DNA from 3 places in the Mycobacterium sp. DL genome. Region 3 is predicted to be linked to each of the others. Evidence: predicted binding sites of a transcription regulator. Region 3 holds the regulator's gene; each other region holds the start of a gene.
What was found. The regulator LexA, encoded in region 3, represses DNA repair genes until DNA is damaged. The targets are predictions, from matches to a motif close to CGAACANNTGTTCG.
Positions count from the first base shown of each region.

Region 1: a site for LexA is predicted at 1,870-1,883, ahead of cofD (2-phospho-L-lactate transferase). Genes of this name have one in related genera too.
Region 2: a site for LexA is predicted at 2,360-2,373, ahead of ABDC78_RS08945 (HNH endonuclease signature motif containing protein). Genes of this name have one in related genera too.

Region 1 covers NZ_CP155796.1:1,550,970-1,555,368, reverse strand. The annotation lists gene ABDC78_RS07605 (phosphomannomutase/phosphoglucomutase) at 1-246, opposite strand, end outside; gene ABDC78_RS07600 (DUF3499 domain-containing protein) at 393-824, opposite strand; gene ABDC78_RS07595 (metallopeptidase family protein) at 956-1,378, shown strand; gene ABDC78_RS07590 (WhiB family transcriptional regulator) at 1,400-1,654, opposite strand; gene cofD (2-phospho-L-lactate transferase) at 2,104-3,090, shown strand; gene ABDC78_RS07580 (coenzyme F420-0:L-glutamate ligase) at 3,087-4,399, shown strand, end outside.
Region 2 covers NZ_CP155796.1:1,849,121-1,853,519, forward strand. The annotation lists gene ABDC78_RS08935 (alpha/beta fold hydrolase) at 1-1,111, opposite strand, end outside; gene ABDC78_RS08940 (homogentisate 1,2-dioxygenase) at 1,112-2,215, opposite strand; gene ABDC78_RS08945 (HNH endonuclease signature motif containing protein) at 2,378-3,829, shown strand; gene ABDC78_RS08950 (nitroreductase/quinone reductase family protein) at 3,851-4,234, opposite strand; gene ABDC78_RS08955 (acyl-CoA dehydrogenase) at 4,254-4,399, opposite strand, start outside.
Region 3 covers NZ_CP155796.1:2,459,748-2,464,146, reverse strand. The annotation lists gene ABDC78_RS11890 (alpha/beta hydrolase) at 1-53, shown strand, start outside; gene ABDC78_RS11885 (PhzF family phenazine biosynthesis protein) at 111-797, shown strand; gene nrdR (transcriptional regulator NrdR) at 785-1,267, opposite strand; gene ABDC78_RS11875 (LysM peptidoglycan-binding domain-containing protein) at 1,431-1,910, opposite strand; gene lexA (transcriptional repressor LexA) at 2,101-2,799, shown strand; gene ABDC78_RS11865 (hypothetical protein) at 2,814-4,399, opposite strand, start outside.

The sequences.
Region 1 (4,399 bases), 910 kb from region 3:
TGCCAGCCCGATGTGCACCACGTCGAGTCCCTGGGCCACCACGCCCTCGGCGAAGGCATTGGCCAGCGACGGCGAACTCTCCCGCATGTCGTGCCCGATGACCACCTGCCGGGCGCCGTCGCCGACCAGCCTGGCAAACGCCGACCCGACTTCGGAGACGAATTGCTCGTCGATTTCCTCGCCCACGAGTCCGCGCACGTCGTAAGCCTTGATGACGCGCTGTACCGCCGCGGCGGGCCTGGACATAGGGCTCCTTGAACACAGATGGACTGTTGCCGTAAGCCTAGCCGTCAGCCCCGACCTCCACGGCGCTCACTTCCCGCCGAAACGGTATTCCACGCGCGAAATCCCGAGCGAACAGCGCGTGGAATACCGTTTCGGCGAAAATGAAGTCAGTCGGTGGGGTCGGGCAGCACCCGCAGATGCCCGCGGCGGCGACCGTTGGTCTCGGGTCGGTGGGCCGGCGGCGCCATCAGTGCCCCGCCGTGGGCGCCGGTCACCGGATCGGTGAAGCCGTTGGTGAACCGGGGCGCGGTCGACCCTCCGACCGTGGCGCCGTCCCGGCCCTCGCGCACGGCGTCGGCAAGCGCGACGAGGTCGTCATCGTCGGGATGCGACGGCAGCGGGCCGGCGTGGCGAACGAGCTCCCAGCCGCGCGGCGCGGTGATCCGGCCGGCATGCAGAACACACAGATCCCACGAGTGCGGCTCGGACACGGTGGCCAGCGGCCCCACTACGGCCGTCGAGTCGGAATAGACGAACGTCAACGTCGCGACCGCATAGTGAGGGCACCCAGGCCTGCAGCAGCGACGGGGAACATTCACAGCGAGAGGTTAGCGTGCAGAATCGTCCGGATGCCGCCGGACACGCGCAGCCACAGGACCGCCGAATCCCAACCGTTACGATCTTTTCTGTGACCGGGCTCAACCACCGGGGCTCGCGGCGGGGCCGTGAGATGCGCGGCCCGCTGCTCCCACCGACCGTGCCGGGCTGGCGCAGCCGCGCGGAGCGTTTCGACATGGCGGTCCTGGAGGCCTACGAACCGATCGAGCGACGCTGGCACGAGCGGGTGTCGACGCTGGACGTCGCCGTCGACGAGATCCCCCGCATCTCGCCGAAGGACCCCGAGAGTGTGCAGTGGCCACCCGAGGTGGTCGCCGACGGCCCGATCGCGCTGGCGAGGCTCATCCCCGCGGGGGTCGACGTCCGCGGCAACTCCACGCGGGCACGAATTGTGTTGTTCCGCAAGCCGATCGAACGACGGGCTAAGGACACCATCGAGATGATCGAGCTGCTGCACGAACTGCTGGTGGCGCAGGTCGCCACCTATCTGGGCGTCGAACCGTCCGTGATCGACCCGACGCTGGACGAGGATTAGAGGTCTCGCTGCGGAGACCTGTCAGATGATGCCGCGCTTGATGCGCCGGCGCTCCCGCTCGGACAATCCGCCCCAGATGCCGAAGCGCTCGTCGTGGGCGAGCGCGTAGTCGAGGCACTCGTCACGCACTTCGCAGCCCATGCAGATCCGCTTGGCCTCGCGAGTCGAACCGCCCTTCTCGGGAAAGAACGCCTCAGGGTCGGTCTGAGCGCACAGCGCGCGCTCCTGCCATTGGTCTTCCAGAGTTTCCTGGTCGCCCTCGATCTGATCGGGCATACCGGGCACCAGGCTCAACTGTGGACGCCCTCCCCCTGCGATGGGTGCCGGCCCGGTCTGGATGTGCGGTGCACTTCCTACCGAGCCGAGGAGCCTGCTGTCGAACTGGATGGAATTGCCGAAATCCGCCTGCTCGTAAATCATTTTCCCCTCCTCACTGAACTCGTAGATCCGTGTATGCCGGCCCCACTTTTGCGAGTGTTGCCTTCTCAATTCGAACAAGTGATCGAATCTCGGTCTGCGACACTGCAACCGGCCGGCCAACCGCGAAATGACACTGGTGTGATTACACACGCGTTAGCTGCATCGGTCAAGCGCTAGAACAGGAATTCATACCATTCCGTAACCGGATTTCGGCGCGTCGCGCTGTGGCGTGTCTATCACCTTCAAGATCAACCTCGCGCCCCGCCGAACTTCGACGGCCCCCAGGCCCATTAGTCTCGGTCGGTGTGAAGGTCACGGTACTGGTCGGCGGCGTCGGCGGCGCGCGCTTCCTGTTGGGGGTGCAGCATCTGTTGGGGCTGGGCCAGTTCGGCACTGCCGATACTGATGATCATGAAGTGACGGCTGTGGTCAACGTCGGCGATGACGCCTGGATGTTCGGCGTGCGTATCTGTCCGGACCTCGACACCTGCATGTACACCCTCGGCGGCGGCATCGACCCGGAGCGCGGTTGGGGGCACAAGAATGAAACCTGGCACGCGAAGGAGGAACTCGCGGCCTATGGCGTCCAACCGGATTGGTTCGGTCTCGGGGACCGCGATCTGGCCACCCATCTGGTGCGCAGCCAGATGCTGCGGGCGGGCTATCCGTTGTCGGCGGTGACCGAGGCGCTGTGCAAACGCTGGTCCCCCGGCGCGCGACTGCTTCCGGCCAGTGACGACCGCAGCGAGACCCATGTGGTGATCACCGACCCGGACGACGGCGAGAAGCGGGCGATCCACTTCCAGGAGTGGTGGGTGCGGCATCGCGCCAAAGTGCCTACGGACAGTTTCGCGTTCGTGGGCGCCGACGCCGCGACGGCCGCCCCGGGTGTCACCGAGGCGATCGAAGGGGCCGACGTCGTGTTGATCGCGCCGTCGAACCCGGTGGTGAGCATCGGTGCGATCCTGGCGATCGGCGGCGTCCGGGGCGCGTTACGCACCACGTCGGCGCCGGTGATCGGCTACTCCCCCATCATCGCGGGAAAGCCGTTGCGTGGCATGGCCGACGAATGCCTGTCCGTGATCGGGGTGCCCAGCACCTCCGAGGGAGTGGGCGCACACTACGGCGCCCGGTCGGCGACCGGCATCCTCGACGGCTGGTTGATCAGCGACGGCGATCACGCCGAGATCGACGGTGTCTCGGTGCGTTCGGCGCCGCTGTTGATGACCGGACCTGCCGCGACCGCTGAAATGGTGCGAGCGGGAATGGAACTGGGCGGGGTGTCTCCGTGAGCGATCACGGCACGTCGGCACCCGTGGAGTTGCTGCCCGTCCCCGGGCTGCCGGAGTTCCGGCCGGGCGACGATCTGGCCGCAGCCATCGCCGGGGCCGCACCGTGGTTGCGCGACGACGACGTCGTCGTGGTGACGTCGAAAGTCCTGTCCAAGTGCGAGGGCCGAATGGTCGACGCACCGTCGGATCCCGAGTTGAGAGATACGCTGCGGCGCAGGCTGATCGACAACGAGGCGGTGCGCGTGCTGGCACGCAAGGGCCGCACGCTGATCACCGAGAACGCCTTGGGCCTGGTGCAGGCTGCCGCGGGGGTGGACGGTTCGAACGTCGACTCCAATGAGCTCGCGCTGCTGCCGGTCGACCCCGACGGCAGTGCCGCGGCATTGGTCTCGGCGCTGCGGGAGCGGCTCGGCGTCACCGTCGGCGTTGTCGTCACCGACACGATGGGACGGGCGTGGCGCACCGGGCAGACCGACGTCGCGATCGGTGCGGCCGGGCTCAGCGTGCTGCACGGCTACGCGGGCGAGCACGACGAGCACGGCAATGAACTGATCGTCACCGAGATCGCGGTGGCCGACGAGATCGCCGCTGCCGCAGATCTGGTGAAGGGAAAGCTCACCGCGGTGCCGGTGGCGGTGGTGCGGGGTCTGACGCTGCGCGACGACGGATCCAATGCCCGGACGCTGGTGCGTGCCGGTGAAGAGGACCTGTTCTGGCTGGGCACCGAGGAGGCGATCACGCTGGGCCGCTCGCAGGCCCAACTGCTGCGACGCTCGGTGCGCAGCTTCAACTCCGATCCCGTCGACGGTCACCTGATCGAGGCGGCCGTCGCCGAGGCTCTGACCGCGCCCGCTCCGCACCACACCCGGCCGGTGCGGTTCGTCTGGGTGCAGGACCACGATGATCGCGTGGGCCTGCTCGACGCGATGAAGGATCGGTGGCGGGCAGACCTGCTCAGCGACGGGCGCGATCCCGACGCCGTCGAACGCCGGGTGGGCCGCGGCCAGATTCTCTACGACGCACCCGAACTGATCATTCCGTTCATGGTGCCCGACGGTGCGCACAGTTATCCCGATGCGCAGAGGACCGCCGCCGAGCACACCATGTTCACCGTTGCGGTGGGCGCCGCCGTGCAGGCGCTGCTGGTCGCGCTGGCCGTGCGCGGTGTGGGCAGCTGCTGGATCGGGTCGACGATCTTCGCCCCCGACCTGGTGCGTGCGTCCCTGTCGCTACCCGATGACTGGGAACCGTTGGGGGCCATCGCGATCGGGTATCCGCTGTCGCCATCCGGCCCACGCGACCCGGTGCA
Region 2 (4,399 bases), 610 kb from region 3:
GCCCGGCGTAGTAGTGGTTGGCGCCGGTGATCTCGTGCATCTCCTTGTCGGGATGTCCGATGGCCTCGAAGATCCGGCGGGTGTGACTCGGTGTGCAGGCATCGTCGGCGAGGTTACCGATGACCAACGCCGGGATGGCGATGTCGGGCCCGCACGTCACGGCGTCGCCGTGGGCGTCGTCGTAGCTCCACTGCGACAGCCAACTGCGCAGTGTGCAGAACCGCGCCAGGCCCACCGGACTCATGTTCACCACCTGAGGATCACCCAGATAGCAGGTTCCCGGTGTGCGTTCGTTGGGATCGACGGTCGGGTCGAGCCAGCGTGGGTCCGCCATCGTGCCGTGCACGACGAACGCGAACTCGTCATCGGGCCGTCCCTGTGCCTCGAGTTCAGCGAGTTTGTCCTTGACCCACGCCGTGATCCGCCGGTTCCGCGCCACCTGCGCCTGGTGATAGCGCTCGAGGAACTCCGGAGTGTACGGCGGTTGGTTGGGGTTGGCGGGGTCGTAGAGATCCAGTTCGGGATCCCGCCGGGTGGGGTCGCTCTCGTCGAGGATGGACGCGTCCATCCACTCGGTCATGGTGCCGTGCCTGCTGATGTGCGCGGCGAGCAGCATGATGCCGTCGGCCGGTATCAGTCCGAGCTTCGTCAGATCGGGACCATCGCCGGACGGGCTGGCCGTCACCGTCGGATGCTGCGCCTGCTGCTGGTAGAACATCGACAGCGACCCTCCGCCACTCCAGCCGGCGAGCACCACCTTCGAGTAGCCGAGTCGATTCTTGGCGTCCTTGACGCACTCGCCGAGGTCCTCGACGACCTTCTCCATCAGCAACGCCGAGTCGGTGCCGCGGAACCGGCTGTTGCAGTAGATGACGTGGTGCCCGGCGCGGGCCAGGGCGTTGATCATCGGCAGGTAGGCACCGCCACCGATGGGATGCATGAACACCAGCACTGTGTCCGACGGCACGGCCGGTTTGAGCAGATAGCTCTCCAGCACCACCAGATCGGCAACGCCGCCGTAGACATCGCGGACGCCTGAGTTGTTCTGGTAGGCAACCAGATACGGGATGCGCTGGTAGTCATGCTTGACGAAGGTCTCGGCGGTCCCCATCTAGTGCTGCCCGAGGTCGTTCGCCAGCACCTCGGCTGACGGAACCAGTCGTCGCCGGGTGTCGATCGCGATCACCCGCCAGTCCACCGACTGGAAGTCGTCGAACTTGCGCCGAGCCCGCTCCCTCGCCTTCTCGGGTGCCCCGTGGTGGACTCCCTGCGGCGCATGCGAGATCAGCCCGGGTGGCATCGGGATCCCGTAGAGCGAGCCGCCGTGGAAGAACGCGATCTCGTCGAAATCCACGTTGCGGTGATACCACGGGGTGCGTTCGGTGCCCGCCACCCCTTCGGCCGGCTTGGGCAGGAAGTTCATCACGTACACGCCGGTGGCCTGCATGAACAGGTGCACTGTCGGCGGGAGGTGGACGCTGTCGGAGGTCACCACGTTGTAGTCGTCGATGTTGAACGTGAACGCGAAGTTGTCGCCGCGCCAGCCCTCGACGTCGAGCGGATGGTGTTGGTAGAAAAGCGAAGTCGTGCCGGCTCCGTCGATCGGCGAGTGAACCAGCCGAACCTCGTATTCGTTCCGGCCGTCATCGTCGAAGGGTTGGGGATCGGGGATGACCGCTTGGGAAGGGTCGAAGGGGAAATGACGGCCGAGTTGGCCGGGCGGTGGGACCCTGAAGTCGTCGGTGGCCTGGATCATCAGCCAGGTGCACTGATCGTCGGGGACGTGGCGCCAGGTGCACGCCTTCGGCAGGTAGATCCAGTCACCCTTGCGGTAGCGCAGTGGTCCGAACTCGGTCTCGATGAGCCCCTCGCCCTCGTGCACGAAGCACAGCAGGTCGCCGTCGATGTGGCGCGCGAAGTACGGCATCGGTTCGGCGCGCCGGGACAGCAGCACCTCGCAGTCGGCGTTGGAGAACATCAGCAGGGGACCGCCGTCGGCATCGGTGGCGTCCCCGGGCTTGAGTTCGCTCGACAACACGTCGACGGGCCGCAGTGGCCCCACGGAGCGGTATGCCGTCGGGTCGTGACGTCGGTACAGGTTGGCCGTACGACCGACGAATCCACCGCGGCCCAGTTCATCGTCCTTGAGGCCGTCGAGGTCGGCGTGCAGGCGACGGGGTGTTGTGCCTTTGCGCAGATGCACGAACGATTCCATGGAGGTCCTCCCGACCACTAAAAAGTAAAACTGACTTTAGTTTTATCTCTGGCGCGAGTCAACGTTCAGGTCAAGTACGCATCCAAACCTCTTGTGTCACTGTGGTTTCTGGAGTCACATCCTGGACCGGATTTGTCGGTGGTTCGAACTAGTGTTCGATGTATGGGTGAGGTGTCGGACGCGGTCGAGGCGATCAGGTCTCAGCTGGAGGTGTTGCACCGGGCGTGTGAGGCGGTGTCGCATCGCGAGCTGGTCGGGCTGCTGGCCGAGGTGACCACGATCGCCCGGTCGATCCCGGCGCTGGAGCATCGCGCGGTCAGCCGGCTGGTCGCCGAGACCGAACCTGCCCGGTTGGGTGAGGCGTCGTGGCCGAAGGTGCTCACGACCGCGTTGCGGGTCAGCAGCAAAGACGCCAAGCACCGGTTGCGCGAGGCCGCGGTGTTGGGGCCGCGGCGGTCGTTGACCGGGCAACCGTTGGCGCCGGTGTGGGAGGCTACCGCCGCCGCCCAGGCTCGAGGGTTGATCGGGGCCGAGCATGTGGAGATCATCGCCAGGTTCCACAAGCTGCTGCCGTCGTGGGTCGATGTGGGCACCCGGGTGGACGCGGAGGCGCAGTTGGCCGGCAAGGCCGCCGGGTTGGGACCCGAAGCGTTGGACGAAGCGGCCGGGGCGTTGTTGATGATGATCGATCAGGACGGCCCCGAACCCAGCGAGAAGGAGCAGGCCCGCACCCGCGGCATCGTGCTGGGTAAACAGCAGCGTGACGGGACCAGGTCGATCCGTGGGCGCCTGGACGCCGAGGCCGGCTCCTACTGGGAGGCGATCCTGGCCAAAGAAGCCGCCCCCGGCGCCAACATCCCCGACGACGAGCCTGGCGACGGCCAGGCCGAGGGCGAACCTGGTGCCGACGGCGAGGCCGGTGAGCCGCGGGCCGGGTCCGATACCCGTACCCAGGCTCAGCGCAACCATGACGCGTTCAAAGCCGTCGGCCGGGCCGCGCTGGCATCGGGGAACCTGGGCACCCACAACGGGTTGCCGGTCACGGTGATCGTGTCGACGACACTGCAGGACCTCGAGAAAGGTGCCGGGTTGGCGGTCACCGGCGGCGGATCCAAGCTGGCGATCCCGACACTGATCCGAATGGCCGCCCGGGGCGCCTATCACTACCTCTACATCTACGACACACACACCCGAGAATCGCTGTATCTCGGGCGCACGAAGCGGTTGGCGTCTGCGGCGCAACGGATCGTGCTCCACGCGCGCGAACGAGGCTGCACCCGCCCCGGGTGCACCGTGTGCGGCTACAACAGCCAGGTCCATCACGCGGTCGCCGACTGGAAAAACGACGGCCAGACCAACATCGACGACCTGACCTTCGCCTGCGGCCCCGACAACCGGCTCATCGAGAAGACCGGCTGGACCACCCGCAAAAACAGCCACGGCGACACCGAATGGATCCCACCACCAGACCTCGACACCGGCCAAACCCGCATCAACAACTACCACCACCCCGAGCGATACCTCCTGCCCGACGACGATTCATCCGACGACGACACACCCGAAGACGGGGACTCGCCCGGAGGCGACTCTGTTAAAGGCGAGCGCGGTCCATGAAAGCCGTTGTCAGACATTGGATTAGTCGACGAGATCGACACGCACCGTCAACAGGTTGGTGCCGAACGCGCGCACGCCCATGCTGTTGAACTGCGGCAGTGAGCGCAGCCTTGCTCGCGCATCGTCCCCCGGTACGAGATGGGCGGTCCCGCTGTGCCACCGGCCCTTCAGCCGCACCCGAACCTCGGGATCGGCCTTGATGTTTCGCACGTATTGCGACTTCTCACCGAACTCGGACACGAACCAGAACTGGTCGCCGATGCGACGACCGCCCAGCGGCGTGCGTCGTGGCTCACCGGAATTCCGGCCGGTCGTCTCCAGCAGCGTTTGAAACGGCATGCGCCGCATCACGCGGTTGGCGACATTCTTCTGGAGGAACGTGGTGACGCGGTCGCGGGCTGTCATCGGGAATCCTCTCTGGAGCTCACACCATGGCGGTGCGCGGGATCGTCATCCCGAGGGTCAGCGCCCCCGCGAGTTCGCGGCTCGTGTCGTAGTCGAACACCACATGGCCCGCGATGACGTCGACGTCGCGTTTGATCCGCTGCAGCGGATTGGCCAGAAAATGTG
Region 3 (4,399 bases):
CTCGGGTCGCGGTGCTGGACGCCATGGGCGCCGACGAGCGCAGCGCAACCTAGCAACCCCACCGCAGCCGTTTCTCGGCCGGCCGACGTGCCCACACGTAGCATCGGCTCATGGCCATCGACGTGACAGTGCTGCGCGTGTTCACCGACCGAGACGGCAGATTCGGCAACCCCCTGGGCGTGATGGACGCGGCCACCGTGGACCCAGCGGATCGGCAGCGCATCGCTGCCGAATTGGGTTACAGCGAAACGATATTCGTCTCTCTGCCGGAAACGGGTACCCATACCGCACATGCTCATATCCACACGCCCACCACGGAACTCCCCTTCGCCGGACACCCGACGGTGGGCGCGTCCTGGTGGCTTGACCACCGAGGCACACCGGTGAAAACCTTGCAGGTTCCCGCCGGCATCGTGCAGGTGACGTACTCCGGGGACCTGACGTCGGTCAGCGCCCGTGCCGAGTGGGCGCCGGACTTCTCGATCTACCAACTCGGCAGCGTCGACGAACTGTTCGCCGCGGACCCGGACGACTACCCCGACGAGGTCGAGCTCTACCTGTGGGCCTGGCTGGACGAACCGGCGGACACGATCAGATCGAGGATGTTCGCCCCCCACCTCGGGATTCCCGAAGATGAGGCGACCGGCGCGGCAGCGGTCCGCATCACCGAGCACCTCAGCCGTGACCTCACCATCGTGCAGGGACAGGGGTCGATCATCCAGACCACCTGGTCTGCTGAAGGGTGGGTGCAGGTGGCGGGGCGGGTAGCCGACGACGGAACGCGTCAGATCGACTGAGCGGGCTCGCCCTCGACCGGCGCCTCGCGGTGCGCACGCAACGCCTGAATCTCACGTTCGAAGTCCTCGGCCGACGAGAACGAGCGGTACACCGACGCGAACCGCAGATAGGCCACCTCGTCGAGCTCACGAAGCGGCCCGAGAATCGCCAGGCCCACTTCGTGACTGGGCACTTCCGGCGATCCGGTCGCCCGCACCGCGTCCTCGACCTGTTGGGCGAGCAGGTTGAGCGCATCGTCATCAACCTGTCGGCCCTGGCAGGACCGCCGGACACCTTTGATGACCTTGTCCCGGCTGAACGGCTCGGTGACCCCGCTGCGTTTCACCACGGCCAGAACCGCGGTCTCGACGGTCGTGAATCGTCGCCCGCACTCGGGGCACGACCGACGTCGGCGGATCGCCTGACCCTCATCGGTCTCGCGGGAATCGACCACACGCGAATCGGGGTTACGGCAGAACGGACAGTGCATCACCGCTCCTTCGCCGCACCGACAGAGAACCGCCTCGAACGTCTTCGAGCGTACCTGCGTGGCCCACGGGTAGCTCAACGCCGGGCCGATTGGCGCGTACCTCACGTCACGGTTCCTCAGAGCGCTTGGACAGCAGGGCGTTTGGCGGCTCGGCAGCCATTGTTCAGCCGACGGGCGCGATGAGCGTCTGCCCGGCGGCCAGCGACGCGGTCTGGAGTTCGTTCAGTTCACGGATCCGCTCGACGACATCTCCGACGGGCGCATCGGGCGCCACCCGCTGGGCGATGTGCTGAAGCGACTCCCCTGACTTCACCTGCACCACCGCCAGGCGGCCGGGAATCTCGGCCTCGCTACCGACCACACCGCCCAACTGTGCGACCAGCCCCAGCCACAGGGTGATCGCCCCGGCGATGAGCGCCAGAATCACGGTGGTTGCCGGGGTGATCGGACGCCGACGATGTGATGCCCGGGATACCAGCACGCCGGTGCCGCGGTAGCGGACCGCAGCGCCGCCGGGCCGCACCCTGCGCGAGGCGTCCGCCGGTCGAGTGCGCCCGCCCTCGACCACCGCGCACCGGCGTTCGACACGCCGGAAGTCGTCGTCGAACGCGGTCCAGGCCTCGCGAGTGTGGAGGATCGTCATCTGTCTGCCCTTTCGGTCCGGCTGGTTGTTCGCTCTTGTGTTCGAACGGTACTCGATCATGTGTTCGATGGATAGAACATGTGATCGAACTGTTGCGAACGCTAGAGCAACCCACCGACATGCCACCCCGGACCGACACGCGTCGAACACATGTTTGATTCTTGGTGCCGTCCGCGTTACATTCGGCCCCATGAGCGATGACAGCAGCGACACCACGGCCATCGTCGACGCACGGCGTGACCGCGAATCAGGACTCACCGACCGGCAGCGCACGATCCTCGATGTCATCCGCGCATCGGTGACAACCCGCGGATACCCGCCGAGCATCAGAGAGATCGGAGATGCGGTCGGGTTGACGTCCACGTCGTCGGTCGCACATCAACTGCGGACGCTCGAGCGCAAAGGGTTTCTCCGGCGCGACCCCAACCGCCCCCGCGCGGTGGACGTGCGCAGCCCCGAGGAGGGTGGCGCACCCATCGTGACCACGGACGTCGCCGGTTCCGACGCATTGCCGGAACCGACCTTCGTGCCCGTCCTCGGGCGCATCGCCGCCGGCGGTCCCATCCTGGCCGAGGAGGCCATCGAAGACGTGTTCCCGCTACCGCGCGAGCTCGTCGGCGAAGGGTCGCTCTTCCTGCTCAAAGTAGTCGGCGAATCGATGGTCGACGCAGCGATCTGCGACGGCGACTGGGTGGTCGTCAGACAGCAGAACGTCGCCGACAACGGCGACATCGTCGCGGCGCTGATCGACGGGGAAGCCACCGTGAAGACGTTCAAGCGAACGCGGGGCCAGGTGTGGCTGATGCCTCACAACCCCGCGTTCGACCCGATCCCCGGCAACGACGCAGCCATCCTTGGCAAGGTCGTCACCGTGATCCGCAAGATCTGACGCAATCCCGGACGCTAGTCCCCGCGCACGAATCCGTTCGTGCGTGCCATTTCCTCACTGGCAAACCAGATCTCGACGGGGGCCTCGTCGTAGTCGGCACTGTCCGGCACCCAGTACAGGCCCGACGCGGTGTCGGCCTTGATCGGATATCCCTCGGGGATTTCGTGTGGATCATCGAGAGGCAGTCGCAGAGCCGTGGCCGAGGGTGCCGGTTCGTCGAAATCGATCCTGGCGTGGCGGCCGGTGTCGGTCAACGGGTCTCGGTCGAGCGCGGCGAAAGGCTCCGGCTCGAACGCGGCGAAAGGCTCCGGTTCAGACTCGACCGGCCCCTCCTCGTCGGGTGTGGTGTCGGTCTGATCCTCTGAGCCCTCGGCGCCCTCGGAGAAGGCGATGTCGGTGGCCGTCGGGACTCGTGTCGGTGCGGTGTCCACCGAGTCCGGGTCGTCCTGCTCGAGGGCAAGGTCGTCGAACTCGTCCTCATCCGTCTCGGCTGGTGTCTCGGCCGGCACCGGCGCACCCCAGAAGCTCAGCGGAGCAGGAGGAAGCTCGTCGGACGCAGTCGGCGCCGCCGGAGACCCGGAAGACAGCGATCCCAGCCCCTCTCGTGCATAACGATCACCGAACAGGGTGTCCTCGCGACCGTCCTCGTCCTGACGGCCCGCGCCCGCCAGTGCCGGCTCGTAGCCGCGACCGTCATCGGCCGCACCACCGGCCGGCGGACCGAACAGGTCATCGTCGTCGCCCCCACGCCGGCGGTTGCGCATGACCGCGAAGGCCACCAGGCCCGCCAGCAGCAACACCGGGATGACTGCGAGCAGCCACCACCATGTCCACTGCATCCCCTCGGCGTCGGTGTTCGACGCCGGTGTGGTCGACTGCGGCGCTTGTTGTTCGGGCACCTCGAGGTCGGCCAACTGCGACGCGAGATTGGCGGGTTCGGTGCTGAACCGCTTGGTGTCCGAGTTCCACGAGATGGCTCCACCGCTGAAACGCTGGGTGATCACCCCGCCGTTGTCGGTCTGGTCTGCCACGGGCGCACCCAACTCGCCGGTGGCGCCGCCGAGCTTCTCCCACGCGGCGGCCATCGGGCCCCGGACGATCACCGCACCGTGGTCGGGTGTCCAGAAGATCACCGGCTTGTCGTCGGCGGCGAAGGCACTCATCCGGCTCGCCGGAGCGACCCCGCCGTCGACCTCGCTGGTGACCGGGAAGCCGAGGTCACCCTCCGGGCCGCCGACACTCTCGTACTTGGCCAGCACCTGACCGGTCACGACGTTCGCACCGGTCTGGGGACTGTAGAAGATCTTGCCGTTCACAAAATCCTGACCGAGGCCGTCGGCCCCGATCGGGTACGGCTCCCCTTCTGCGGCACCGAGAGGACCCAGCGGTCCTCCCGCAGCCCGGCGTGCGGCGTTGATCGCCGACACCGGATCGTCAGGAACGGTCAGATCCGTCAGCTGGCCCGCGAGGTCGGGTGGGACCGTGGTGAACGTCTTGGCCCGGGAGTCATAGGAGAGCTCACCGCCGGTGAACGCCTGGGTCACCACCGCGCCGTCGTAGGTCGGATCTTCTGCGGGCACGCCGAGCACCCCGGACGACC